DNA from 2 places in the Shewanella sp. 10N.286.52.C2 genome. Region 1 is predicted to be linked to the other one. Evidence: predicted binding sites of a transcription regulator. Region 1 holds the regulator's gene; the other holds the start of a gene.
The links. The regulator FliA, encoded in region 1, starts transcription of late flagellar genes. The targets are predictions, from matches to a motif close to CTAAAGNTNNNNNNNNNNNNGCCGATA.
Positions count from the first base shown of each region.

Region 2: the regulator FliA is predicted to act here: its motif matches at 4,569-4,595, upstream of BCU94_RS14050 (VC2046/SO_2500 family protein).

Region 1 is NZ_MCTV01000002.1:68,330-75,823, forward strand. Features, by position in the region: gene BCU94_RS01165 (chemotaxis protein CheA) at 1-1,031, opposite strand, end outside; gene BCU94_RS01170 (protein phosphatase CheZ) at 1,048-1,785, opposite strand; gene cheY (chemotaxis response regulator CheY) at 1,800-2,183, opposite strand; gene BCU94_RS01180 (RNA polymerase sigma factor FliA) at 2,225-2,944, opposite strand; gene BCU94_RS01185 (MinD/ParA family protein) at 2,937-3,818, opposite strand; gene flhF (flagellar biosynthesis protein FlhF) at 3,823-5,208, opposite strand; gene flhA (flagellar biosynthesis protein FlhA) at 5,239-7,338, opposite strand; gene flhB (flagellar biosynthesis protein FlhB) at 7,454-7,494, opposite strand, start outside.
Region 2 is NZ_MCTV01000039.1:49,472-56,965, reverse strand. Features, by position in the region: gene BCU94_RS14070 (nuclear transport factor 2 family protein) at 1-475, shown strand, start outside; gene BCU94_RS14065 (YchJ family protein) at 604-1,086, shown strand; gene BCU94_RS14060 (EAL domain-containing protein) at 1,114-3,291, opposite strand; gene BCU94_RS14055 (DUF406 family protein) at 3,545-3,832, opposite strand; gene BCU94_RS14050 (VC2046/SO_2500 family protein) at 4,032-4,535, opposite strand; tRNA gene BCU94_RS14045 (tRNA-Tyr) at 4,659-4,743, shown strand; tRNA gene BCU94_RS14040 (tRNA-Tyr) at 4,773-4,857, shown strand; tRNA gene BCU94_RS14035 (tRNA-Tyr) at 4,954-5,038, shown strand; tRNA gene BCU94_RS14030 (tRNA-Tyr) at 5,169-5,253, shown strand; gene BCU94_RS14025 (PLP-dependent cysteine synthase family protein) at 5,530-6,597, shown strand; gene queE (7-carboxy-7-deazaguanine synthase QueE) at 6,676-7,344, opposite strand.

The DNA of each region.
Region 1 (7,494 bases):
GCTTTAGTGGCTGGCACTGGTTTTGTGTCTGTCGCACTTGGCTGTGCTGGCGCAGCTGTGTTTGAGACGGCTTTTGATGGCGCAATATCTGCGGGCATTGAAACGGGAGTTGCAGGAGTTGCGGGAGTAACTGCTGAAGGCGCTAGGCTAACAGCCAGAGGAGCGGCACCTTTACCATGTAATTCGTCTAATAACTTTTCGAACTCATCGTCGGTAATATCATCGCCATCAACAATTGGATCTTGTTCTATTACCGCAGGTTTTACTTCTGCAATTGGGGTACTCGCGGCTTTAAAACTACCAGCGCCGTGCAATTCATCCAGTAAGGCTTCAAACTCATCATCACTGATTTCATCACTGGCAACAGCAGTGTCACCATTAGCGACTGAAGCACTCGAGGTATCATCAATAAGGTCTTTTGTTGAATTAGAGGTAGGACTGTTTCCTGCGCCATGAAGTGCATCGAGTAAGGCTTCAAATTCACTCTCGTCGATATCATCAATAGAGCCCACTGATGCTTCAGAGTCTTCAGCAATCGGCTCAACTTCAGCTAAAGTCTCTTCAATTAAAGTCTCTTCAATTAAAGCCTCTTCAGCAATTAACGCGTCTTCGGGCGTGCTGGCAAGCTCTGAGGCTAATGGCGCTCCAGAACTTAACAGCTTTAAACGAGCTAATAAGTCGGCGTCGGCATCATCTTGTGGCTGACCTTGCTGGGTCTGTGCAAACATCGAATTAATCGCATCAACAGCTTGCAAAATGATGTCCATCAATTCGGCATTTACTTGACGCTTACCCGTTCGCAGTAAGTCAAAGGTATTTTCAGCTTCGTGGCACACATCGACCATAGGGCCTAAGCTCAAAAAGCCTGCGCCACCTTTTACAGTATGAAAACCTCTAAAAATCGCATTCAGTAAATCAGCATCATCAGGATTATTTTCAAGAGCGACGAGTTGCTCTTGTAGAAGCTCTAAAATTTCACCAGCTTCAATCAAAAAGTCCTGGAGTATCTCTTCATCAACATCAAAAGACATTAAATTTGACTCCTAATTAGAAACCCAGACTTGATAGCAGATCATCCACTTCATCTTGGCCAGTCACCACGTCTTCGCGGGTGTCAGCATTTAAGATAGGGCCTTCTGCTTCAATTTTATTATCATCAATGACTCGATCCGAGTCGGCTGCATTTTCGCCAAAGATTGTCAGCATAGACACTAAACTGCTTTCAACTTCGATGACTAAGTCAATAACTCGGCGGATCATTTGGCCAGTCAAATCTTGAAAATCTTGCGCCATCAATATTTGATTGAGCAGTTCTCTTAGTCGATTTGAATCATGTTCGCTATGGGACATGATATGTTGAACGTCATGACACAAGGACTTAAATTCCACTAAGGAAATGTCCCTACGCATCAATTTGTCCCACATTGGCGTGACCGATTGAATGTTATTTATTATTGTATCGGCCAAAGGTAAACATTCTTCAACTGCATCCATGGTTTTATTTGCAGCTTGCTCTGTCATATCAATGACAAAGTTGAGTCTTTCTTTTGCATCGGGTATTTCATGGTTAGCAAGTTCAACCAGACGGGTATCCAATTGAAAGTCATTTAGTGAACTGTGTAACTGACGGGTCAGCTTGCCAACTTCATCAAACAGTTCACGTTGTATTGGCACTGACAGGTCACGAATGACCGCATCAGCTTGCTCTTGTTGTCCATCTTCAAGCAATTTAACAAGTTGCTGGGCTTGCTCAAGATCTATGAGCCCTGATATTGCTGCCTGCATAACTTATCCTTTGCTTAGGCTAAACGTTCAAAGATTTTATCGAGTTTTTCTTTTAACGTTGCTGCGGTAAAAGGTTTAACCACATAGCCATTAACGCCAGCTTGCGCTGCGGCAATAATTTGTTCACGTTTTGCTTCTGCTGTTACCATTAATACTGGCAAGTGTTTTAATGAATCGTCAGCTCTAATGGCTTTTAACAAATCAATCCCTTGCATACCCGGCATATTCCAATCGGTTACGACAAAGTCAAAATCGCTTTTTTGTAACATCGGTAGTGCGGTATTGCCATCATCTGCTTCTTGAGTATTATTAAATCCCAAGTCTCGCAACAAGTTCTTTATGATACGTCTCATTGTTGAAAAATCATCAACAATCAGTATCTTCATATTCTTGTCCAAGGTTTCCTCCGGTGAGCTTAATTCGTTGCTCTTATTAGTAATTATACCTGTGTCCAATGCTTGAGTTTGCCTTTGAGACGCAGCATTGCCTGACTTAAAATCTGGCTAACACGCGACTCGCTGACCTCAAGAACGGCACCGATTTCTTTTAAATTTAACGCTTCGTCATAATATAGCGACAAAACTAGCGCATCTCTTTCGGGTAATGTGGTAATTGCTTGTGCTAATGCCGATTTAAACTGCACTTCGGCTAAAGAATCAAAACTTTCATCCTCAGTTAATTCATCAGACACAATCACATCTTCTGAAACACCTAAGTCTTCAATCCCAATAACTTTTCCTACTGAAACATCGTTTAAAATATGGTGATACTCTTCAAGAGATATTTCCAATTTTTCTGCGATTTCAGTATCTCTGGCATCACGACCTAATTCTTGACCCAGTTCATCGATAACTTGTGCAACACGGCGTTGGTTACGATGTACCGAGCGCGGCACCCAATCACCACGGCGAATTTCGTCGATCATCGAACCACGAATTCGGATCCCAGCAAAGGTTTCAAATTTGGCGCCTTTAGAGCCATCAAACTTTGATGATGCTTCCAGCAGCCCCATCATCCCAGCTTGCAATAAGTCATCAAGTTGTACCGATGCTGGCAGCCTTGCCAACATATGATGTGCAATTCTTTTTACCAGCGGTGCATACTGTTCAACAATTGAGGTTTTATTATCAAACTGAGTATACGCGGCGGCTTTATTCACTCGGTGTATCCTCTTTTACTTCTTTGCGCTGAACAAGACGTTCAACAAAGAACTCTAGATGACCACCAGGCTGCTGTGGCACAGGCCAGCTCATGATTTTATTGGCTAAACCGTGGTAAGCAATGGCTGCTGGTGATTTTGGAAATGCTTCCACAACCAACTTCTGCTTACGTACTGATTTACGTAAATTTTCATCAAATGGCACTGTCGCAACAAGCTCTAAAGCCACATCTAAAAATCTATCGGTTACTTTACTTAACTTGGCGAATAACTCCATGCCTTCTCGCAAACTGCGCACCATATTTGCCACAATTTTGAAGCGGAACACACCGTGCTCACGACTTAATATTTTGATCAGGGCATAGGCATCGGTTATTGATGTCGGTTCATCACAAACTACAATCAATACATCTTGTGAGGCACGGGAAAAACTCAGCACCATATCAGAGATACCCGCTGCGGTATCAACGATTAAAATATCAAACTGGGTTTTCATATCGCTAAAGGCACGAATTAATCCAACATGTTGCGCTTGGGTCAATTCCACCATCGCTTGAGTGCCTGATGTGGCAGGTACAATACCAATGCCTTTCGGGCCTCGAACAATAATGTCGTCTAATTCTGCTTCGCCAGATAATACGTGAGATAAGTTTTTCTCAGCTCGAATACCTAACATCACATCAACGTTGGCGAGTCCTAAATCGGCATCGAGTACTAAAACCCGTTTGCCTTTCTCAGCAAGTGCTACCGCGGTATTAATCGACACACTGGTTTTACCCACGCCGCCTTTACCACCGCTGACTGCAATTACTTTTACTTTATCGTTATTTGGTTGATTCATCATACGTAAACCACTTGCTTGATCTCGGGTCATATCTTTACTCGAATGCATAGGCCATGTCATTTGACCACGCAGTGTCAGGTGACGTTTGAGGTTTTGTTTCGTTAAGTGCTGCTAACGCTTGTCTTGCTAATGAAAGCGTATCGGCAACCTGCATATCTTCTGGAACACGCTGCCCATCAGTAACATAACTTAGTGGCAACCCATTTTGGATTAATACACTTAATGCGCCAGCAATAGATACTGACTCATCTAATTTTGTCAGTATACACCCAGATAACGGGATTCTTTTAAAATGTTCTACGGCATCGAGTAACACTCTTCGTTGAGAGGTTGCCGACATCACCAAATAACTACGAATGGGTATTCTGGTGTTTGCCATCAAATCATCTAACTGCTGATAAAGGCGTAAATCTCGTTGCCCCATACCCGCAGTGTCAATCAATACTAACTTACGATTCTTAAACTGATAAAGAATTTGTTCTAATTCAGTTAAATCATGTGCTTGTTTAACTGGACAGCCCATTATTTTGCCATAAGTTGCCAATTGCTCAAAGGCTCCAATACGATAATGATCTGTGGTAATTAACGCAACTTGTTCTGGGCCATGATGAGCGGCAAATCTGGCAGCAATTTTAGCCAATGAAGTGGTTTTGCCGACACCAGTTGGACCGACAAATGCGACTACGCCACCAGTGCGCACAATATCGTCACCTTGGTTATCGAGCAGGTTGGCCAAACTTTGGGGTAAGGCTCTGACTAAATCGGCGGGAGAAAACTGCTGACTTAGGCTGGATAACTTGGCAGCGACAGCAGGCGAGAACTCTGCGGCAATTAATTTACTTTCAAGCATCGCGCCCACAGGATCGGTGCGTTTTTTCTGTTCTTTCATTAATGAAGAAACTTGATGAGTTAGCAAACCACGCAGTGACGCCATCTCTTCGCGCATTGCTTCCATTTCAGCTGAATGACCTTTATTTGGAGATCTAGACGGCTCAATGTGTTGCTGATGCTGTCTTGGTTCTTTAGCTGCAGGTTTGCTTGCTTCTAACTGTTTAGCCCAATCTGGTAATTCCGGCTCTTCATGTTGCTGGGAAATTTGTTGCTGCAGGCGGCTATGCTGCTTTTCTAATAACGCCTGTAATGAATCAGCTACTGGCGGTGGGCTGACTTTAGTGTGTGCTTTAATAGCAGGTTTATTAGCACCAATTGACACACGGTCTTCAGTCACATCCATAAAGGCTGCAACGGGCGATTTTACTGCAACATCAACTTTAGGCTCATCGTAGTCAACTGCTGCAACAATTTCGATGCCACCAGTTACTTTCTTATTCGACATGATCACCGCGTCAGAGCCCAAAGTCTCTTTGACTTGAGCTAATGCTGAGCGCATATCCTTGGCAAAAAATCGTTTAATTTTCACTACGTACCTCTTTCAAACTGAAAGTCATTGCTATTGCCCAACTGCAGATACTATGCGTATTTGCTTTTCATCGGGTATTTCTTGGTAAGAAATAACCCGTAAATTAGGAATGGTGTATTTCACAAACCGCGACAAAGTTGACCTAAGCATGCCTGATGTCAATAAAATGGCTGGTTGACCGACCATTTCTTGCTTCTGAGAAGCATCTAATAATGACTTCTGCATACGTTCTGCAAGGCCTGGCTCAATATTGGGCCCTTCACCGCCGGTTGCCTGCATAGACTTGTGCAACATCTGTTCCAACTCTGGCGCCAATGTTATGACAGGGATTTCCAATTCGGGCCCAGAGATCTCTTGCACTATCATTCGTTTCAAGGCAATACGTACTGCAGCGGTTAACACTTCAGTATCATTACTTTTGCTGCCGTATTCTAACAGTGTTTGCACGATTGTGCGCAAGTCTCGGATAGAAACTCCTTCATTAAGAAGGTTTTGCATCACTTTTACCACTGAACCTAGCGGCATAACGTCTGGTATAAAGCCATCCACTAACTTCGGCGAGTTTTTCGATAGCATATCCATTAACTGCTGCACTTCTTCATAGCCCAATAATTTAGCCGCATTATTGGTCAGTAACTGGCTTATATGAGTAGCAACAACAGTCGCGGTATCAACCACGGTATAACCTAATGTTTGCGCATGTTCACGTTGTGCTGGAGCTATCCAAACGGCTTCTAAACCAAAAGCTGGATCTTTGGTCTCTATGCCATCAAGCTTGCCGTAAACCTGACCTGGATTAATCGCTAACTCGCAATCATGTCTTACTTCTGCTTCGCCAACTACCACGCCCATTAAGGATATTTGATAGCAGTTGGGGGATAAATCTAAGTTGTCACGAATATGCACTGCCGGTACCAAAAAGCCCAATTCCTGCGATAATTTTTTACGTACCCCTTTAATTCGACTGAGTAACTCGCCGCCTTGACCTTTATCTACCAGCGGAATAAGTCGATAGCCCACTTCAAGGCCAATGGTGTCTACATGATGTACATCTTCCCAGCTTAGCTCTTTGGGCTCAGCCTCTTTGACATCGCTTGGGCCTTTAACTGCTTTTTCTAGCGCAAGGGTTTTATTGTCGTTATTGCGTTTATAAATAAAGTAAGCTGCGCCTGCGGTAATAAATGCGAACGTTAAAAACGCGAAATGTGGCATACCAGGTACAACACCCATAACAAAAAGCACGGCTGATGCAATGGCCATAGACTTAGGACTATGGAACATTTGGCTGATCATCATCCCGCCCATATCGCCAGACTCATTTTGGCGCGTCACCATCAAGGCGGCGGCGATAGATAAAAGCAATCCGGGTATTTGCGCCACCAAACCATCACCAATGGTCAGTAAGGTATAAATCTCCACCGCGCTTGAAAAATCCAAGCCGTGCTGCACCATGCCGATGACAAAACCGCCAAGGATATTAATCACCAGAATCATAATCCCAGCAATAGCATCCCCTTTCACAAATTTTGACGCACCGTCCATCGCGCCATAAAAGTCAGCTTCTTTCGTCACTTCAGCACGGCGAATACGTGCCTGATCTTGAGTTAATGTGCCGGCATTTAAATCGGCATCAATGGCCATCTGTTTACCCGGCATGGCGTCCAAGGTAAAACGCGCGCTCACTTCTGAAATACGCCCCGCACCTTTGGTTACTACGGCAAAGTTGATGATGATCAGGATTAAAAACACCACTAAACCCACAGCATAGTTACCGCCAATCACCACCGAACCAAAGGCTTCAATCACTTTACCCGCGGAGTCACCACCGTTATGCCCCTCAAGTAACACTATTCGTGTTGAGGCCACATTCAATGCTAAGCGTAATAAGGTGGCCACCAGTAAAACAGTCGGAAATGCGGCAAAATCTAGTGGGCGATCACTATAAATAGCGACAAGTAACACGATTAAAGCGAGGGAAATGTTAAAGGAGAATAGAATATCAAGCAGAAATGGCGGCATCGGCAATACCACCATACCTAATGCAGCCAGCACCAATAAAGGGGTACCAATACCTTTGAATGTGCTAAATCGTATTTGCTTTGCTTGACCTAGCGCTGTCTTTACATCCATTAACCGTAAACCCTTTCGTAATATTTTTGACGCTGACATCAGCGAAATGCAATTACTAAGCCAAGCTATTAGTTAATAGCAGCTGTTGCGGTTTGAGTGCCTAAAAACACCGCAGCTAATGTTTTAAATCATCCGGAATAGGTTGATTGAGCGGAA
Region 2 (7,494 bases), on a different contig from region 1:
CATCGAGACCATGTATACCGATGATGCGGTGTACCTTTCTGAAACACCAAATCAAGGTATCATTACCGGTAAACCACAAATAGTTGAACTTTATCAGCATTTTTTTGAAAAAATTGCTAAAAGAGAAGCCCGTATTGAAGTCGATTTTCGAGTCATCAATAGAAAGCTAACTAACGATAGTGCTACTGACGTTGGCTTTTATTTGGTTCGATTCCACCCTAAAAAAGAAACAGGCGATCAAATTAGTGTATTTTCAGGTAAATTTGTTTTTGTGTCACAAAAAGACACTAACAATCAATGGCAGTTTATTGTTGATTCAAACACCAAAATGAACCCTGAGCTTTACTATTCGGCAAAACCCATTTCTAACTTATATTATGGTCGCCAATTCAATACTGAAGCTAAATCAATATCAGTTGAAAATGAAGCTGAAGTGGGTTCTGTACCCGTTGAAGCAGAACATCGAATTCCATAGCAATTGTTAAAGCTACTAGTTTAAAACTCTTATTAACCAGTTTAATAATCAGTGCTTTAAGCCATTAAAGATAAGCCTTCAACACTTTATAACCCATTTTTACTCATTGCATTTAAAAGACAGCTACTATGACGACTAAAATACATTGTCCCTGCGGCAGTGATTCAACTTATGAAGATTGTTGTAAGCCATACCACAGTAATGTTCAAGTTGCAGCCACAGCTGAGATCCTGATGCGCTCGCGTTATTGCGCCTTTGTATTACAACACTATCCCTATTTAATCGAGACTCATCATGCTAACTATCGCGGCGGCCTATCTATTAATGATTTGTCTCAAGGGGCTGAGCTTACTCGATGGCTTGGATTAGAGGTGATTAATTTTGAGCCACAAGATGAGCTCGCCACGGCAACGGTGACCTTTAAAGCTTGGTTTTATCATGACGGTGAAATCGATGCGATCTATGAAAAATCACAATTTGTTCGAGAAGACGCTAAGTGGTTTTACACCACTGGTGAGCAATTTAACGCGGATTTACCAAAGCGAAATGACCCATGTATCTGCCATAGTGGTAAAAAATTTAAAGCCTGCTGCATGAAGTTAACAGGCTAACACGCCATCAAATAACAACAAGTCGTGCTAATGCACGACTTCATTTTTTTCAAAAATAAACTGTGAAAATTCGTTTTCTCTTATGGCTGGGCTGTATAAATAACCCTGTGCGTGATGGCAACAGCTATCTTCAAGGAACAGCTCTTGCTCCTTGGTTTCAACCCCTTCTGCTGTTAGGGATATATTTAACGCCTTGGCCATAGCAATAATGGCGCTGACAATTTCACGGCTCTGATGACTGGTGGTTAAATCGGCAATAAATGAGCGATCGATTTTTAACTTAGTAATTGGAAACTGCTTTAAATAACGCATAGAGCTGTAACCTGTACCAAAATCATCGATGGCTAAGCCAACGCCTAAATCGGCTAATTCTTGGCAAAGTCGGGTTGCATGGCGAATATCTCCCATTAACTCAGTTTCAGTAATTTCTAAAATTAAGCTTTGTGGTTTAATCCGGTAGCGGGTAACTAAGCTCCAAACTTGCTCAAATAAATTGCCACTGAAAAATTGCCTTGCAGCAACATTAACATGCATGACGATATCAACATTCTTATGCTGCCATAAGTTAAGTTGCTTACAGGCCGCTTCTAATACCCATTCGCCAATGACAGTGATCATGCCGGTTTGTTCAGCGATATCAATAAATGCCCCCGGGTAAAGCACACCTTTTTTGGGGTGATGCCAGCGGATTAATGCTTCTGCGCCAATAAATTTATGATTTTTTAAATCCATCAGTGGCTGATAATACAGTTCAAATTGCCTGTTACGTACCGCGGTTTGTAAATCTCGCTCTATTTCGGCGTTATTTTTAAAGGTTGCTAATAAGTCATCATTAAAGACTTGGTAATTCAGTGATGGCTTCTTTTTCGCGTACTGCAGAGCAATATCAGCACAGGATAGTGGTGAAAACTGATCTGCAACCGCAGCTATATCAACAATGGCTAGCGCCGCTTTAGGGTCAACTTTTTCACGACCAATTACCGAGGTGACCAGTAATTGTTGATATAACTTATTAATATTGTTCTCGAGTAATTCAGCAGCATCAAATTGCGGTAAAATCATTGCAAATTCGTCACTGCCGACTCGCGCCACATCAATAGCATCATGGCTGTTAGCAAAATGCTTTAATCGTCGAGCGACTTCGGATAACAAGGCATCGCCTTGCTCATGACCATTGGTATCATTAAACCGCTTAAAGCCCATTAAGTCGATAAGGATCAACGTGCCTTGTGAGAGCCTTTCTAATTGCTGAGTAAAATGAAGGCGATTACTCAGGCCGGTGAGGCTGCAATTCCAAGCAAGATGCTCAAGCTGCTCTTTGCTTTTACGCTGAGCAGTAACATCAAGGCATGACACTAAGGCGTAATCGTTTCCTTGCTCAGTGACAAAGCGGTTGGCTTGATACTGCACCCAGTAGTTCGAGCCATCAAGACGAGTTAGCTCACTTTCACCTTCTACCACATTGCCATTGATTAACGCTTGGGTCATTTCATCAGCAAGCTCTCGTTTGCCACGAAAAAAATCTAAGCTGACTAATTGATTATCTTGAACAATATCGCGACTTAGGCCAGTCATTTTTTCATGAGCTGGATTTATATATTCAATAATTTGGGTTTTAAGATTAATAAGCATCAATACATGCTTAGCTTGCTCTGTAGCACTGTGAAATAGTGTTATTCGCTCATCTTTATCGTAGGCATAGCGGGTGGCAAGGGTTAAAGCCAATTGATCGGCAAATTGACAAGCAAATTGTATTTGATCGCTTGTTAGCTTTAGAGGATGTTCAAACTCAATGCACAATAGCCCTTCTATATGACCATTGATACGGATGGCAACATCTAAATTTGCGTGAACATTGGCTTGCTTATAATAAGCACTTAAGCCCTGCAGACGGGTGTCAGTTTGAGAACTGTCACTGACAATATGACGGTAACGGCGTATATCATCAAAGTAGGCATTTGCAACAAGATTATCGTTGCGGTGTTGGTAAATTAATTGTTTTAGGCTGTCATCAGCAGACAGACAAGCAATGATTTCTTGCTTTAGTGACTTGTTACGTAATGAAATAACTGAAACGCTACTAGCATTAAAAAACTTTAGTAGTAATTTACAGACTAACTCTGAGGTCTGTTTAAAGTCGCCTTGTTCTTTGGCGACAGAGTTTACAATTAACTCTAATAAATGTTGTTGCTCAGTTTGCTTCATTATTATTCCCAAAGGACAACTTAACAGTCGGGTAAACCTCTTTCTGTGGAGGTTTTTTCTACTCAAAATAACGGAACTTAGCCGTTAATAACACTCTAAAAATGTTAAGAAGTGTTGCTAAAAAGAGATATTTACAAAAATGATTTTATCAAAATCATGATGTTGAATTTTACTCAACTTCGGTAAGTGAAGGTTACACTTCCTATTTTAAAACAGCAAGTTGTAACCTTCAACACCTCATAGAAACGACTAATTAAAGGCCGTTTTCTAATTGGAAAATCATTTTTTCTACCGTAACGTCAAATTCAAAAGTAACCACCGCATCTTGCTCGGTTACTTGCTGCTGTACTTTGACATTGCTAAAACGTTCTTTGGCTTTGCTAACTAAGTCATCTGCAATTTGCTGAAAGTTTTCACCATCAACTTGCAAGATAAGTTGTGTATCTTCTTCTTCGATAACAGCACCAATATCGACAAAGCTGCCACAATCATTACAGTTGTCACTGACTTGTACTTCTTGCTTAGTAATCGTTTTTATCACTTTTATCACCTATCAATACACATTAAAACGTCAGCATAGCCCAAAAACTGAAATAAAATTTTTATATGCCTCACAATATTACCAATCAGTAATACACCTAATTGGGGCTGTCTAACCAGCGGGCGCTTAACGCTTAGTAGCAACTAACTCAAGTAACGGCTTAATCACTGCCACGGCATTTACTAAGCACCTGCATTAACTAGGCAACGGCATAAAGTTGTGATGCTAGGGTTTCGCTCATCTTTCTTTGTATGGTTAATTGCTCAAGAAATTCAGTTTGCGCTAGAGCTGATGTATCTGGGACTAATTGTTGGTGCTTAAGTTTAGTCAGTAGATCACAATTCGCTAAGGTGATTTGCAAATCTTCATCATATTTTCCCCGCGTCACTACAGCTTCAGGTTTTAACGCCTGCTGTAAATGAAATTGGCTTAAACCGCTTTCATAAAAATCACCGGCATGATTAATCGCCTGTTGCTGAGATATATCGCACACTAATGCTTGGGGTTTAGGAATATGTAACTGTTTATATAATTTTTCATCAATGGATAAATTTTTATCGACTTGAAATTGCGCCATATCGCAAGCGTCATTAGACAACATAGAAAGTAGTAGCGCGAATTCGCCTCTTCTATGGTGTTCAACTGCATCATTAAGGCGATTGCCTAATTGCAGTTCGTTGACTAATGGCGACTCAATTTGCATATATTTACATCAAATTTATCAAGGTTGATATTTTATCGACCACTTAAACAAATACTTGAGCATTATTTTCGATTTTTCCTTTACTTATATTTAATTCGTGACTACTATTGCCGCCGCAATTGAGGAGGGGTTCCCGAGTGGCCAAAGGGATCAGACTGTAAATCTGACGGCTCAGCCTTCGAAGGTTCGAATCCTTCTCCCTCCACCATTTGCACAATGATAAATATACCGTTTCGTGGAGGGGTTCCCGAGTGGCCAAAGGGATCAGACTGTAAATCTGACGGCTCAGCCTTCGAAGGTTCGAATCCTTCTCCCTCCACCATTTATCGGTTTATGCTTCATTAAAAATCTATTTTATGTGGCCAGCATAAATTAGAGGTAACACGAGTAAAAAGTAACAGCGTTAATGAAAATATGTGGAGGGGTTCCCGAGTGGCCAAAGGGATCAGACTGTAAATCTGACGGCTCAGCCTTCGAAGGTTCGAATCCTTCTCCCTCCACCATTCATTAGCAAAAATATTTAAAATTGATTTTATTTATGTGGTCAACATAGTTAAAATTGATTGCTAATATTTAAAGATATAAATGTAAAGTTATACCCAGTTAGATTGACGTAAAAAAGAAAAAATATGTGGAGGGGTTCCCGAGTGGCCAAAGGGATCAGACTGTAAATCTGACGGCTCAGCCTTCGAAGGTTCGAATCCTTCTCCCTCCACCATTTCTTTTAGTCACTTCAGTTCATCAAGTTAGCTCATTCAAATTAGCTCATTCAAATTAGCTCAATTTCAATTCTCAGTAGTTTCACTTCAGTTTTATCATCAAGATTTGCTTAGTTTCAACTTCACAGCCTTATCCTAGTCATTTATTGATATCGATTATTAATTTGCTGTCTAGCGTCAAAATGTAGCCTTGTTCATAAAACATTAGAATTTAACTTCCTGATCTTGTTATTTATCTTTAAGATAATCCGATTACAGCAAACTTAGGATGTCAGATGTCTAAACAATGGGTTAATCAAGCCATAGCTAAAATAGAAGCTGATTTTCAGCGCAGCGCCGATACACATTTAATTAAGTTAGAACTTCCACAATTAACTGGCATCGACATTTATCTTAAAGATGAAAGCACCCATCCAACTGGCAGTTTAAAACACCGTTTAGCCCGCTCTTTGTTTCTGTATGCGATTTCAAATGGATGGGTTAATGAAAATACCACCATCATAGAATCATCATCTGGCAGTACTGCAGTATCTGAAGCATACTTTTCTCGGTTACTTGGCCTACCGTTCATTGCGGTAATGCCAGCCACAACCGCGAAAAAGAAAATCCAACAAATTGAGTTTTATGGTGGTAGTTGTCATTTCGTCGACAAAACTGACCAAATATATGCAGAATCTCAGCGCCTAGCAGCGCAACTCAATGGCCATTATATGGATCAATTTACCTATGCTGAGCGCGCCACCGATTGGCGCGGCAATAACAATATTGCTGACTCTATCTTTAATCAGATGCAAAAAGAGCCACATCCAATTCCAGCATGGATTGTGATGAGCCCAGGCACTGGCGGTACCTCAGCAACCATTGGCCGCTACCTTAATTACCAACAACTTGATACTAAGCTGTGCGTGGTAGACCCTGAAAATTCGGTATTCTATGACTACTATATAAATGGTGATGCAAGTATTACCAGCGATAAAGGCAGTAATATTGAAGGCATCGGTCGCCCAAGGGTTGAACCGTCTTTTATCGCAGGTGTAGTGGATGAAATGAAAAAAATCCCTGATGCAGCATCCATTGCGACCATGAACTGGTTAGCACAGCATATTGGCCGTAAGGTAGGGCCATCAACGGGGACTAATTTATATGGCGTGTTGCAGTTAGCCTGTCAGATGAAACAAAAAGGCGAAACAGGCTCGTTAGTGACCTTGCTGTGTGATTCTGGTGAGCGCTATTTAGATACCTATTATAATAATGAATGGATTAATAACAATATCGGTTGTACTGAAGAATTTGACCTAGAGTTGCAACATTTTAACAGCAGTGGTTGTTTGGGGAAGTTATAAAAATTTAGCCATAAAATCAGTTATAAAAAATAACCCCGCCCAATTGACATTAGGCGGGATTATTTTTCAATATGTTAGTTAATCGATATCTAAATATTTATGGGTCTGAATTGATAAGCGCCAATTACGGCTTATACAGGTTTTCATGGCAAGTTCAGTTGCCCGAGGTTTTTGACTAATAGGCTGTAAACAAATGGTTTTATTAGATACATCAATATCCACTAATAACTCATCAAGTTCATCAATATGGTTTTGGGTGGCGATGGGATGCTTAATTTCATTAGCGCGCTCTAGCGCCGCCTTTAAGACTTTATAGCCGCCTTTCATATTTACTTTTGGTGACACGGTAACCCAGACTTGCTCATGACAATGAATCTCGAAAGTACCACTGGTTTCAATCTGCACACTATTGCCAGCTTCAATCAATTGGCTGGTCAAGTCACTTAAATCATATAAGCATGGCTCACCACCAGTAATGACAATATGTTTCGCAGTAAAACCTTTATCAGTAAATGCCGTTAATAACGAATGCGCATCATGATTTGCCCAGCGACCAATGGTGCCATCAACAGCAATAACTTGTTCTTGAGATACCTTATTTGCTTCTAATACATCCCAAGTCTGTTTGGTATCACACCAAGCACAACCAACAGGACAACCTTGCAAACGAACAAAAATTGCTGGAACGCCGGTAAAGGTGCCCTCACCTTGGATGGTTTCAAAAACTTCATTAACTGGATATTTCATTTAGCTGCCTTATTCTCAGTAAGGGCGCATTTATAGTGTATTTTCACTGTAGCTGCAACCATTAACGGCCATGATAATGACTGCTTATTAGATTACCTGCCAACTAATTACATATGTCTGATGAAAGCTGATTATTAATCAGCCTATTAA